2 regions of the Brochothrix thermosphacta DSM 20171 genome follow, and region 1 is predicted to be linked to the other one. Evidence: predicted binding sites of a transcription regulator. Region 1 holds the regulator's gene; the other holds the start of a gene.
What was found. The regulator LexA, encoded in region 1, represses DNA repair genes until DNA is damaged. The targets are predictions, from matches to a motif close to CGAACATATGTTCG.

Region 1 (7,002 bases):
TTTGGAGAACCAAAACCAATAACTGTTTTAATTTCGATAATTGTTGGCTGAGTAGTATTAGCTTTAGCTTCTGCAATTGCCGCTTCAATTTCAGCTAGATCATTACCATCTTTAACTAATAAATGTTGCCAGTTATAAGAATCAAAACGTTTTTGAACGCTCTCAGAGAATGAACGATCTAAATCACCGTCTAATGAAATATCATTAGAATCATAAAGGACAATTAATTTATCTAATTGCTCATGACCAGCCATTGAAACCGCTTCTGCTGAAACACCTTCCATTAAATCGCCATCACCACATAAAGCGTATGTATAATGGTCAACAACGTTGAATTTATCTTTGTTATACATCCCAGCTAAATGACGTTCTGCCATTGCAAAACCAACAGCCATACCGATACCTTGTCCAAGTGGACCAGTTGTTGCTTCTACGCCATCAGTATGTCCAAATTCAGGGTGTCCTGGAGTTAAACTATCCCATTGACGGAAGTTTTTAAGGTCTTCAATACTTAATTTGAAACCTGATAAATGTAACAAGCTGTATAACAACATTGAACCGTGTCCTGCTGAAAGCACAAAACGATCACGGTTTGACCATGTTGTATTGCTTGGGTTAACGTTTAAGAAACGTGACCATAGTGTGTATGCCATTGGTGCTGCACCTAACGGCAAACCTGGATGTCCTGAATTGGCCTTTTGAATAGCATCCATTGAAAGAGTTCTGATTGAATTCACTGCGAGTTGATCAACTTTATCAAACATTTAAAAACATCCCCTCAAAATATATTAATAATACCCATTACACACTGCTTCACTTTCTGCTAACTTTTTGAGTTATTAAAAACGTGAAACAGCTAAATTGCAATGTAACTAAGCATACAAGAATTATTATAAACCATTTCAGCGCAAATCACTAGAGATAGATATTAAAAAGCTTATAAAACCGCTGTTTATTGCCTATTTTTTATTTTAACTCTGCTTTTAGAACAATAAAATGATAGCGTATTCAGTCTGTCGTTAGTTAACACCTCACAAGCAAATTATTTTCCAATGATTGGGTCGTTTTGGTTCTTTTGTTAAATAAGGTGGAAATTATTCTGAATTGAACGGATACTTTTTCCCGAAATACAGTTATTCTTTTATCATAGGCAGTCATTAGTCATTAAATTGTTATTTAAAAACGCAAAAATTAGTAAATAAGACACATCTTTTCTAACTCAACGCTTTTAATATTAGTGATTTAAGATTATAATTAAAGCACACACACAAAGTTTTTAACTCTTTACAAAATAACAAGAAAAGGGATGATTTGAATGATAGGTTGCAGTAGTTTTACATTAACATCAAAAGATAATAAACATTTGCTTTCTCGAACAATGGACTTTGGAATCGAAATGGCGGAACAAGTTGTTTTTGTTCCACGCAACAAAACATTTGATTTAACTTATACAACGTCAGATTCAACAACATCAAAATTTGCTTTTATCGGTATGGGGCAAATTTTAAATAATTCACCGATTCTTTTTGATGGTATTAATGAAAAAGGTCTTATGGGAGCAACCCTCTATTTTCCAGGTTACGCAACTTATAAAGACACAGCAGCAGACGAAACACTCGCAATTTCTCCTGATAAAGTTATCCCCTACATATTATCGCAAGCAACAACGGTCGAAGATGTCAAAACACAGTTACTAGAATCTATTACACTTATTAATGATACCAACCCCATTATCAGTAAATTGCCACCTCTACATTTTATCTTTTCTGATAAAACAGGAGCAACAATTATTGTTGAACCGATGCCCAATGGTTTAAATATCATTGAAGATTCTATCGGGGTGATGACGAATAGTCCTGACTATTCTTGGCACGAAACAAATTTACGCAACTACATCACAGTGACACCTCACCAACATGAACCGATTACTCTGGCAAATAAAGAACTGTCAGCTTTCAGTCAAGGATCAGGTACATTTGGTTTACCAGGTGACTATACCCCTCCTGCTCGTTTTGTGAGAGTGGCTTACTTAAGAAACTTTTCTAAACAACCCGAAAATGAAATTGAAGCCGTCAGTTTATCTCATCATATTCTGGAATCAGTTAGTATTCCTAATGGAGTGGTGATTGATCCACAAGGTGAACCTGACTACACATGTTACAGTAGCTACATGTGCGCCGAATCATTAAGTTTTTATTTTGCTGTTTATAGCAACCAACGACTTCAAAAAATAACATTGAACGATGAACTTATCGCTTCAACCGAATATAAGGAATTTAAGGTACAGACTGAAGAGGATATCAACTGTCTTAACTAAGGGGTTTTATACAAAAACGCTACAACTAACATCGTGTTAATTGTAGCGTTTTTATTTATTCAATTTAGTTTTAATGCATTAACTTCAAAAGACTAATCATTATTTGCATACATGATTTCATCAGCAGTCTGTTGTTTTTTTACAGGAATGTAAATTTTAGTGCCCGCTTCCAATTTATTCTCATTAATAAGGTCGTTATTCTCACTCATCCATTGCACCATTGATTGTACTTCTTTAGTTGACGAGGCGTAATTTTCAGCAATTGTCCAAAGGTTATCTGATTCTACAATAGTATATTGTTCGTACTTACTTTCATCTATGCCAGCTGTTTTAAAACCTACTATTAGGAAAAAACAAGCACTAATAAGTGTAAAGATAATAACAAAAGAAAAATTAGTCCAAATACGTGATATTAAAGTTTTCATAAATTAAATCCCCCAGTCGAATGTATGTTCGTATTTATATCATATACCGAACATTTGTTCTTGTCAACACAAAAACAGAACAAACGTTTGTATTTGTCAAGAGCAAATGGTATACTAAAGATACAAAAAACCATACAGAGGTGTAATTATGAAACTTTCTAAACGTCAAAGTGAAATATTTGAATTTTTAAAAGACGAAGTAAAATCAAAAGGTTATCCGCCCTCTGTTCGAGAAATCGGTGAAGCAGTTGGCCTTGCATCAAGTTCTACTGTACACGGTCACCTTGAACGCCTTGAACAAAAAGGGCTAATCAAACGCGATCCTTCTAAACCAAGAGCAATCGAAATAATGGATGATTCACCTAAAGTTGGCACTGTGAATGTGCCATTGGTTGGTAAAGTAACAGCTGGTGTTCCTATTACTGCAATAGAAAATGTTGAGGAATACTTCCCGCTTCCTGAATCAATGCTTGTCAATGATGCCACATTATTCATGCTAAAAGTTGACGGTGAAAGTATGATAAATGCAGGTATTTTGGATGGAGATAAATTAATCGTCCGCCAACAAAATACGGCTTACGATAACGATATTGTTATTGCTATGACAGAGGATGACGAAGCAACTTGTAAACGATTCTTTAAGGAAAGTAACCGTATACGACTTCAACCTGAAAACGATTCGATGGAACCCATCTACTTACCAAATGTATCTATTCTTGGTAAAGTTGTAGGTGTATTTAGAGAAATGTAGCCTTTTCTTTCGCTACATCGGTTAATTATCTTAATACAATAATTAATACAATTAAAAAAAGAGTAATAGGCAGCTTGTTGCTTATTTCTCTTTTTTTGGATACTAAATCATTTTTAAAATACCTATAATCATGAATGACATTGCTAATGCTTTAAAATTATTTATGCTATAATTTCATTATTAAAAAAGAAAGAGGTCCTTTGATGAAGCCTTTAGCTGATGCTCTAATCATTATCGATTTACAGAATGGCGTGTGTTACAACGACACAGAAATTTTCAATCTATCTTCATTAGTTACTCTAATAAATAAACGTATGCTTGATTATACGTCTCAAGGGAAAAACATCATCATTGTTCAACATACTGACGAAGATTTGATTCAAGGACAGTCCCCTTGGGAAGTCATCCCCTCGTTGGACAAGGGAAAAGCGACTCATTATATTCAAAAAACACATGCCAATTCTTTTTATAAGACTAATTTAAAAGAATTGCTTGAACAAGAACATATAAACCGTATCGAAATTTGTGGTGCTCAAACCGAATATTGTGTGGATGCAACTGTAAAAAATGCTCATGCACTGGGTTATTTAATCCAAATGTTAAGAGGTGGCACAACAACTTATTCTAATGCTTTTATGAGTGCAGAAAATACGGTGCGTTTTTATGAAAATATATGGGATAATCGCTTTGCCACTTTTATTTAATTACACCAAAAAGGTATAAAACATATTGTTTTATACCTTTTTTTGGTTTTTGAAATACGAACGAAAACCTTCTATATGATAAGGATGCGCTTCATAAGCAACATTTAATCCCTTTTCTACAATAACAGCCGTTGTCACTGGTCCAATCGATAATAATGTCAATTGAGACAACAACTGATGTTCTTCAGCAGTTAATAAGTTAATAAAAGCAATAACAGCCGAAGGACTTGTAAACACAACCGTATCATCTGCCTTAAATTGAAACGGTTCTCTTTTTGCTTCAACGACAGTGTAGACACTTGTATGTTCAACCTCACAAACAGTCGCTAACTTTTCTGCTAATTCATTGGTTGCTCGTGCAGATTGCGGTAACCATATCCGATCTGTATCTTTCAGTTGTTGTGCTATAACCTCAAACAATCCACTTGATATAAAATCAGCAGCTTCAATCACAGGTTTAAGACCATAAGATTCTAATACCTGCGATGTTGCCGGACCGATTGAAATAGCTTTGAACTGTCTATTGGGTCCACTATCTAACACCCGATGAACGGTATTTTGGCTCGTGAATACAACAAAATCAGCAGCCGTTAATGCACGTAATTTTTTTGTGATTTCAGCCTGATTTAGAGGCTCAATTTTAAGAACAGGGAAAAGAACGGCTTCATGACCTGTCTCATTGATCAACTGACACAAAGTTGCTGCTTGATGAGGCATTCGAGTCACAATGATTCGTGCCATGGGCTTCCCTCCTTTTTAAGCTTGATCGATCCAACGACAAACATCTTTCGCATGATACGTCATGATGATATCTGCACCCGCACGTTTCATACCCAAAAGTGTTTCCATTACTATTTTCTCTTCTTCAATCCAACCATTTTGTGCAGCTGCTTTAACCATGGCGTATTCACCACTCACGTTATAAGCGACAATGGGTAAATCATGTGCATTACGAGTATCACGAATAATATCCATATACGCCATTGCTGGTTTTATGATTAGAAAATCCGCCCCTTCAGCGACATCTGATGCTGCTTCACGTTTTGCTTCACGACGATTGGCAGGATCCATTTGATACGATTTACGATCACCAAACTGAGGTGCACCGTCTGCTGCATCACGAAATGGACCATAATAAGCAGAGGCATATTTCACAGCATACGACATAATGGGAATATTTTCGTATCCCGCTTTATCAAGTGCTTGTCTAATTGCATACACAAAACCATCCATCATATTAGACGGAGCGATAATATCTGCACCTGCCTCAGCTTGTGAAACTGCTGTTTGAGAGAGGATTGCTAACGACTCATCATTTAAAATGGTCTCTCCCTCAATCACACCACAGTGGCCATGATCTGTGTATTCACATAGACATGTATCTGCAATTACAATCAAGTCAGGATAACGCGTTTTAATGTAACGTGTGGCCTCTTGAATAATACCATGCGTATGAAAAGCACCCGTTCCGATGGCATCTTTTTCTGCGGGAAGTCCAAAAAGAATCACTGACGGTATACCTAAAGCAACAATTTCAGCGAGCTCTTTATCAATAGTATCGAGTGAATATTGAAAAACGCCTGGCATAGAGGATACTTCTGTCATGACATTCTCACCTTCAACTACAAATAGTGGATAGATAAGATCTGCTTTTTCTAATTTATTTTCTCGAACTAATGAGCGCATTGCGGATGTAGTTCGTAAACGACGGTGACGTGAAAATTGAAACATGTGAATTCCTTCTTTCATTTAATTGTTTACTCTTCAATATTAAGAGCAGCAATCATCGCTGCTGCACCTTGTTCAAATAATTTTTCTTTTGCTGATTGCCCCACTGTTTTGCTCTCTTCGCCTATTACCTGTGAATGAATCACACGTTGTCCATCAACACTTGCTAATAAACTGCGCAATACAATCCCTTGATTTTCTAAAGTGGCGTAACCTCCCACAGGCATATGACAGCTACCTTCCATTTCAGCTAAAAAGGCACGTTCTGTCAAAACAGTCAATGCTGTTTCCGGATCATGAATTGTTGCTAATAGCTTTCGTACATCTTCATCGTCTGAACGACACTCGATAGCTAACGCACCTTGACCCACTGCAGGCAGACAATCTTCAATCGGCAATGGGTACATTTCTGTTTCATTAAATAAGCCCAACCGTTTTAAACCAGCTGCAGCTAAAATAATTGCATCATATTGGCCTTCACGTAATTTACGAAGACGTGAATCAACATTACCACGTAATAATTTAATTTCTAAATCAGGACGTAGCGCTAATAATTGTGCCTGACGTCTTAAGCTACTTGTTCCAACAACTGCATTCTTCTTTAAATCCTTTACAGAACGCCCATCTGAACTTACTAATACGTCCCTTGCATCCTCACGAATAGGGATAGCTCCAATTTTTAATTCTCCTGGCAATTCGGCAGGCATATCTTTCATGCTATGCACAGCAATATCGATATCACTGTTAAGCAAAGCCCATTCTATCTCTTTAATGAAAAGTCCTTTACCGCCAATTTTAGAAAGCGATTCTTCTAATCGAATATCACCTTTTGTGACAATTTCCTTAACCTCAAAAACGACATCTGGATAGTTCGCTTGTAATGCTTTAATAACGTGACCTGTTTGTGTCGTTGCTAACTGTGAACGTCTGGTACCTACGGTAATTACTTTTCGCATAACTCTGCCTCGTTTCTATCATTTGCGGTTTGCAAACCAAAAAGATGTTCAACAAACGCTAATTTATCCAATGCATCCTCTTCAAGTGCCAATTCTTTCGTTTTAATAATAGGTTCTTTGA
Region 2 (7,002 bases), 1.1 Mb from region 1:
CATTGTACCCTATCCAGAACACGTTAAACCCATCTCAAAATTATTTAATGGCATTAAAAGCTTTGAACGAATAGGCGCCTACACATTAAACATCTGTGAATGGGTCATCTATTTGAAAACAGGCACGATGGTCGAACTTGAAGAAGAAGAGTAAAAGTAAAAGTAAAAGTAAAAGTGAAAGAACGACAAGCTCGTTTTACTTTATCCAAATTGGAATGCTTAAAAAAATCACTCATTAGACTAGAAATTTTAGTTGAGGTAGGCTGATTACCGAAAGAAAGCTAAGCGCGCCTTACTTTATTCAAATTGGAATTTATAAAAGCTCGCCTCTCGAAAGACTAGGAATTTTAATTAGGATAGACTGATTCAGGTCTATTGCCAATTTAAATTTCAGGTCTAAGGTGAGTCTAATAAAGTTATGAAATTTTGATAAAGTTGGCTTAGTTTTCTGGAGGAATGCCTACTAAAGCACTTAAATTTCAGGTCTAGTGATTTTTTTGCGTTTATGAAATTTTGATAAAGTAAGCTTGGAGTTCTAGAGACAGAGTAAAAATATCTTCAAACTCGCAAAAAAACACGGAATTTGAAAGTATCGCAAGGGTTGTTAACTTTAACTAAATGTGGAGAAAGAGTATTTTGATTTTTAGTCAGAATGCTCTTTTTGTTTTTTTAAAGTTAATTAAGTAATTAACCATTGATAAAAAGTTGAATATTTGTTATTATATGAATAGATAGTCATATAACGATATAACGTGTGCTATTATAATAATAATCTTTATATAATGGTGTCGATCGAATCACTATATGGGTAGATAACAATATAAAGGGGGCTTTCTCGATGGAAAAACATAAAATAACGGGAATAGATTGTGCGAATTGTGCGTTAGAATTAGAACGTGATATTCGTAAAGTTCCAAATGCCAAAGAAGCCAAATTAACATATGCAACAGAAACACTGGTGTTACCAGAAAATGTTGATTTAGATCAGGTCTCTAAAGTTTTGGCACGTGAAGGTGCAGCGTTTGCAGAAATACCAAACAACCACTCAGATCATGACCATGGACACGACCACGATCATTCTGCTGGGAGTCATAAGAAAGAATTAACGCTATTGGCAGTATCAGCTGTTTTATTTGCTGCTGTTATGATGATGGAAGCTAATCTTCCGCGTTGGGCAGAGTTAATCCTCTACTTAATAGCGGCCAGTATTAGTGGTTATACAACCTTTTTAAGAGGGTTGCGTAATCTATTCCGTTTCCGTTTTACAATCGATACATTAATGACTATTGCAATGATTGGTGCCTTCTTAATTGGTGAATGGCGCGAAGGAGCAATGGTAGCGATTTTATTCGGTTTAAACGAATACTTAGAAGGTTACGGTATGCGTCGTGCACAACAGTCAATGAAGAGTTTATTGTCGTTGGCACCAGAAACAGCGACGCTGATTATTGACGGTAAAGAGCGCGAAGTTGGTATTGAAAACTTAGCAGTTGGCGATAAAGTTATTGTTAAAGCGGGTGAAAAAATCCCATCTGATGCCCGTGTTTATTCAGGCAGTAGCAACGTCAATGAAGCTGCAATTACAGGAGAAGCTGTTCCAGTTAAGAAACGGGAGGGCGACGATGTTTTTGGTGGCGCAGTTAATCAAGATGGTACGTTGATATTAAGCATTACAAAGGTATACAAAGAATCATCGATGGCGAAAATTTTTGCTCTAGTAGAAGAAGCTCAAAGTCAACAAACGCCGTTAGAGTTGGCGATTGATAAGTTCGCTCGTTTTTATACCCCTGTTATTTTAGTATTAGCGATGCTCGTGATGTTAGTACCGGGTGCAATTACAGGTGATTGGAATCTATGGGTCTACCAAGGGTTAGCGATTTTAATTATCGGTTGTCCTTGTGCACTGGTTTTATCATCACCCATTGCTCTAATGGCTGGTTTAACACGTAGTGCAAAAATTGGCGTACTCGTTAAAAGCGGCGTGTTCCTTGAACAACTTGCGAAGTTAGATGAAGTGGTAATGGATAAAACAGGGACATTGACTAAAGGTGAATTAAGCGTGGTATCAACATGGTTAGCGCCGGCTGATCCAACGATTAATGTCTTTGAAATTGTTCGTAAAATGGAAGGTGAATCACATCATCCACTTGCATTAGCGCTTATTACAGAAGCCGAAAAACAGGGGGCCAACAATACCTTAGCAGATGGGTCTGTTAGAACAATCGCGGGTAAAGGCCTTGAAATGACAACTGAAGACACAAGTTATTTCTTGGGAAATAATCGTTTGTTTGAAGAAGCAACGTGGTCTATTGATGCAAAACATGCGTATGATTTAATGCTTAAAGAAGGTATGACCGTTGCTATATTGGGCACAAAAACAGACATTCTTGCTATTTTCGGTATTCGTGATCAATTGCGTGAGGAAGCAAAAGAAACAGTGGCTGCGCTTAAACGCAGTGGTGTTAAACAAGTGACAATGCTCACAGGAGATAATGCAGAGAGTGCGCAATTAATGGCAGAAAAAGCAGGGCTTGATCAGTTTAAAGCTAATCTATTACCAGAAGATAAAGTGGCTTATATTAAAGAAGCAAAAGAAAAACGTTTAGTGGCCATGGTGGGTGATGGTATCAATGATTCACCTGCTTTAGCAACTGCACAAGTTGGGATTGCGATGGGTCAAGGGAGCGATTCAGCAATTGAAGTTGCAGATGTCGTCTTAATGCAGAGTCATTTAAAACGTTTACCATTTGTTGTTGATATTGGACACAAAGTACAACGTGTCATTCATTGGAACATTGGTATTGCGTTAGGATTGAAAATCATCGCGCTATTATTGACGATTCCAGGCTGGCTCACATTGTGGTTTGCTATCTTATCAGATATGGGAGCAACAGTGCTAGTAACGTTGATAAGTCTCACGCTTTTAATTCCAAGTAAAGCCGAAAAAGAATTGTTGGTTGGAAAGAAAGTTGAAGAGTAATAAGTTAAGCTAAGTACCATAAATTAAAACCACCTTTAAAGAGGTGGTTTTTTTACGATGACTAAAGTGGGCAAAAAGACCTGTTTTATGATATGATTACGAGAAATAGAAAAGACTGAAGGATGTGAAAATATGGGAATTCATCACTTTTTTGGTAGCTTATCCGATTTAGAATTAATCGTACGTTGCCCAGGTAAATTTAAATATCAACCACATAATGTGGCAGCACATAGTTTTAAGGTGGCTCAAATTGCACAATTTTTAGGCGTTGTAGAAGAACAATCCGGCCAAACGATTGATTGGCGTTCGCTCTATGAGAAATCATTAAATCATGATTATTCAGAATTGTTTATTGGTGATATTAAAACACCTGTAAAATACGCATCTGTAGAACTTCGTGAAATGTTAAGCGATGTTGAACATAGTATGACTCAAAATTTTATTAGCAAAGAAATTCCTGAGCGTTTTCAAGCTGATTTTGCACGTTTTTTTAAAGAAGGTAAAGATGAAACGTTAGAAGGTCAAATTTTAGCTGTCGCAGATAAAGTTGATTTACTTTACGAATCTTATGCTGAAATTCAACAAGGCAATAGTGAACCGCTTTTCTTTGAAATTTATGCTGAAGCATTGGAAACAATCATCAAATACCGTCATTTAGCTTCTGTTACTTATTTTATTGAAGAAATCTTGCCAGATGTATTAAAACAAAATGATGCCAGCGCAAGTCATCTTGCAACCACTACACAAGCGTTGTTGAAAGAAGCGACACGCAAATGAGTTTAGATGTTTTTTTATCGGCACTATTGTTGCCGATGTTAATGGTTATCGTATTAACAAAAGTAACATATAGTCGCATTATGGCAGTTGTTTTAACTGTTATTCTGATTATGACGAGTGCTTTTTTAGGGTATACAAATAGCCTAGCAATAATCATAGTAGATGCTTTTTCTATTACAGTCGGTTTAATAATTGTGAATTACTTTAAAAAGAAGAATGAGGAAGGAAAAGAGCAATAAACACGATTGTTGTTCTTTTTCTTGTCGTCTTTAAAAAACCTTTAATAAAAGTAATCGTACTTTTTAAAAAATCTGATAGCGTTTTTAACGCTATTCTTTTTTTTCTTAAAAAGCGAACGTATTTTCGCTTTTTGGTGTTTTTTCTGCTAAAATCAGAGTATGAATATATTAAAAGGAGCGTAAATAATGGGTAACGAGACATTTAAATTAGAATCACCGTATCAACCTGCGGGTGATCAACCACGAGCAATTGAAAAATTAGTGAAAAACCTGAAAAATGGCGTTAAACAGCAAACTTTGTTAGGCGCAACAGGAACAGGGAAAACATTTACTGTCTCGAATGTGATTCGAGATTTAAATAAGCCGACCCTTGTCATCGCTCACAATAAAACGTTAGCAGGGCAACTTTATAGTGAGTTCAAGGAGTTCTTTCCGGAAAACGCTGTGGAGTATTTTGTTAGTTATTATGATTTTTTTCAACCAGAAGCCTATGTGCCATCAAAAGATCTTTATATTGAAAAAGATTCGAGTGTGAATGACGAAATTGATCAACTGCGACATTCTGCTACCGCCTCATTACTAGAGCGTCGCGATACAATTGTTATTGCCAGTGTATCTTGTATCTATGGTTTAGGTGATCCAAAATCTTATTTTGATCGTCTGATTTCTTTACGTGAAGGGATGGAAATTGAACGCAATACATTATTGCGTCGTTTGGTCGACATTCAATTTGAACGTAACGACATTGATTTTCAACGCGGGCGTTTTCGTGTGCGCGGGGATGTTGTGGAAATTTTCCCAGCTTCACGTAGTGAACGTTGTTTGCGTATTGAATTTTTTGGCGATGAAATCGAACGAATTCGTGAAATGGATGCCTTAACAGGCGAAATAATCGCTGACCGTGAGCATGTAACGATTTTCCCTGCGACTCACTTTGTGACAGCACCTGAAAAAATGGAAGTAGCGATGCAAAATATCCGTGTTGAGTTGGCTGAACAGCTCAAATACTTTCGTGATGAAGGGAAGTTAATTGAAGCGCAACGTTTGGAACAGCGCACAAACTATGATTTAGAAATGTTGGAAGAAATTGGTTATTGTTCAGGAGTGGAAAACTATTCACGACAAATTGAATTACGCCCGCCAGGTTCAACACCTCATACATTGATTGATTACTTTCCAGATGATTTCCAAATTATTATTGATGAATCGCATGTGACAATGCCGCAAATTAGAGGGATGTTTAATGGGGATCAAGCGCGTAAACAAATGCTTGTCGATTATGGCTTCCGTTTACCATCAGCACTTGATAACCGCCCGTTACGCTTGGAAGAATTCGAAGAACACGTCAATCAAATTACTTATATTTCAGCAACACCAGGTCCTTATGAATTGGAACAAAATCCAGATGTTATTGAACAAATTATTCGTCCGACAGGTTTGCTTGATCCCGAAGTTGAAATCCGTCCAATTGATGGTCAAATTGACGATCTTATTGGTGAAATTAATAAGCGGATTGAAGTGGACGAACGGGTATTAATTACAACTTTGACAAAACGAATGTCGGAAGATTTAACAGATTATCTCAAAGAGTTAGGCATTAAAGTGCAGTACCTCCATTCAGAGGTGAAGACGATTGAACGTTTAGAAATATTACAAGATTTACGTCGTGGTAAGTTTGATGTGTTAGTTGGAATTAACTTGTTAAGAGAGGGAATTGATATTCCAGAAGTTTCTCTTGTTGCCATTTTAGATGCCGATAAGGAAGGTTTCTTACGTTCTGAGCGCTCACTTATTCAAACGATGGGACGCGCGGCTCGTAATGCCAACGGTCACGTGTTAATGTATGCGAATCGTATTACTGATTCGATGCAAAAAGCATTGGATGAAACGGAACGTCGTCGTATTATTCAAAAAGCTTATAATGAAGAACATGGTATTACACCAACGACGATTAAGAAAGCGATTCACGAAGTTGTTTCTGCGGGTAATACGGATGTCGTTGAAGAGGTTGAAGAAGTAATCGATACACGTACAATCGCGGAATTAGAAGATGACATGAAAGAGGCAGCCCGTATGCTCGATTTTGAAACGGCTGCAGCGATTCGTGATAAAATATTAGCACTCAAAACAAGTGATGAAGAAGAGTAGGGAGGCCATACGAAATGGTGAGAAAAAATGAAATCAGTGTGCAAGGCGCACGCGTTAATAACTTAAAGAATATCGATGTGGTAATTCCGCGCGATAAATTAGTAGTGATCACTGGGCTATCAGGCTCTGGTAAATCATCGTTAGCATTTGACACGCTATACGCTGAGGGACAACGTCGTTATGTTGAATCATTGTCGGCATACGCACGTCAATTTTTAGGTCAAATGGATAAACCTGATGTGGATACAATCGAAGGCTTATCGCCTGCGATTTCAATCGATCAAAAAACGACGAGCCATAATCCGCGTTCAACAGTCGGGACAGTAACTGAAATTAATGATTATTTACGTTTGCTTTATGCACGTGTCGGCCATCCTATTTGTCCAAATCACAATATCGAAATTAAAGCGCAAACGATTGAGAAAATGGTTGAACGTATTATGGCTTTGCCAGAACGCTCACGTATTCAAATATTATCACCGCTTGTTCGTGGAAAAAAAGGTGAACATAAAAAGCTCTTACAAGATATCAAAAAAGAAGGTTATGTTCGTGTCCGTGTTGATGGGGAGCTTTATGATGTCTCAGATGAGATTACGTTGGAAAAAAATAAAAAACATAATATTGATATTATTATTGACCGTATTGTTGTAAAAGAAGGCATCGAAACACGTTTGTCAGATTCATTGGAAGCCGCTTTACGTTTAGCAGATGGTTATGCAGTCATTGATGTCGCTGAGAGTGAGGAACTACTCTTTAGTGAACATTATGCGTGTCCTTATTGTGGTTTTAACGTTGGGGAACTTGAACCTAGACTGTTTTCTTTCAATGCACCATACGGATCATGTGAAACATGTGATG

Region 2: uvrB (excinuclease ABC subunit UvrB) is a predicted target of LexA. The motif match lies at 4,110-4,123, and genes of this name have one in related genera.

Annotation. Positions count from the first base shown of each region.
Region 1 is NZ_CP145608.1:1,397,957-1,404,958, forward strand. Features, by position in the region: gene tkt (transketolase) at 1-764, opposite strand, end outside; gene V6S17_RS07095 (choloylglycine hydrolase family protein) at 1,316-2,317, shown strand; gene yneA (cell division suppressor protein YneA) at 2,410-2,742, opposite strand; gene lexA (transcriptional repressor LexA) at 2,891-3,493, shown strand; gene V6S17_RS07110 (cysteine hydrolase family protein) at 3,697-4,197, shown strand; gene V6S17_RS07115 (uroporphyrinogen-III synthase) at 4,228-4,938, opposite strand; gene hemB (porphobilinogen synthase) at 4,954-5,946, opposite strand; gene hemC (hydroxymethylbilane synthase) at 5,955-6,881, opposite strand; gene hemA (glutamyl-tRNA reductase) at 6,869-7,002, opposite strand, start outside.
Region 2 is NZ_CP145608.1:251,454-258,455, forward strand. Features, by position in the region: gene phoU (phosphate signaling complex protein PhoU) at 1-154, shown strand, start outside; gene V6S17_RS01255 (heavy metal translocating P-type ATPase) at 839-2,980, shown strand; gene V6S17_RS01260 (HD domain-containing protein) at 3,113-3,757, shown strand; gene V6S17_RS01265 (DUF2198 family protein) at 3,754-3,996, shown strand; gene uvrB (excinuclease ABC subunit UvrB) at 4,183-6,144, shown strand; gene uvrA (excinuclease ABC subunit UvrA) at 6,162-7,002, shown strand, end outside.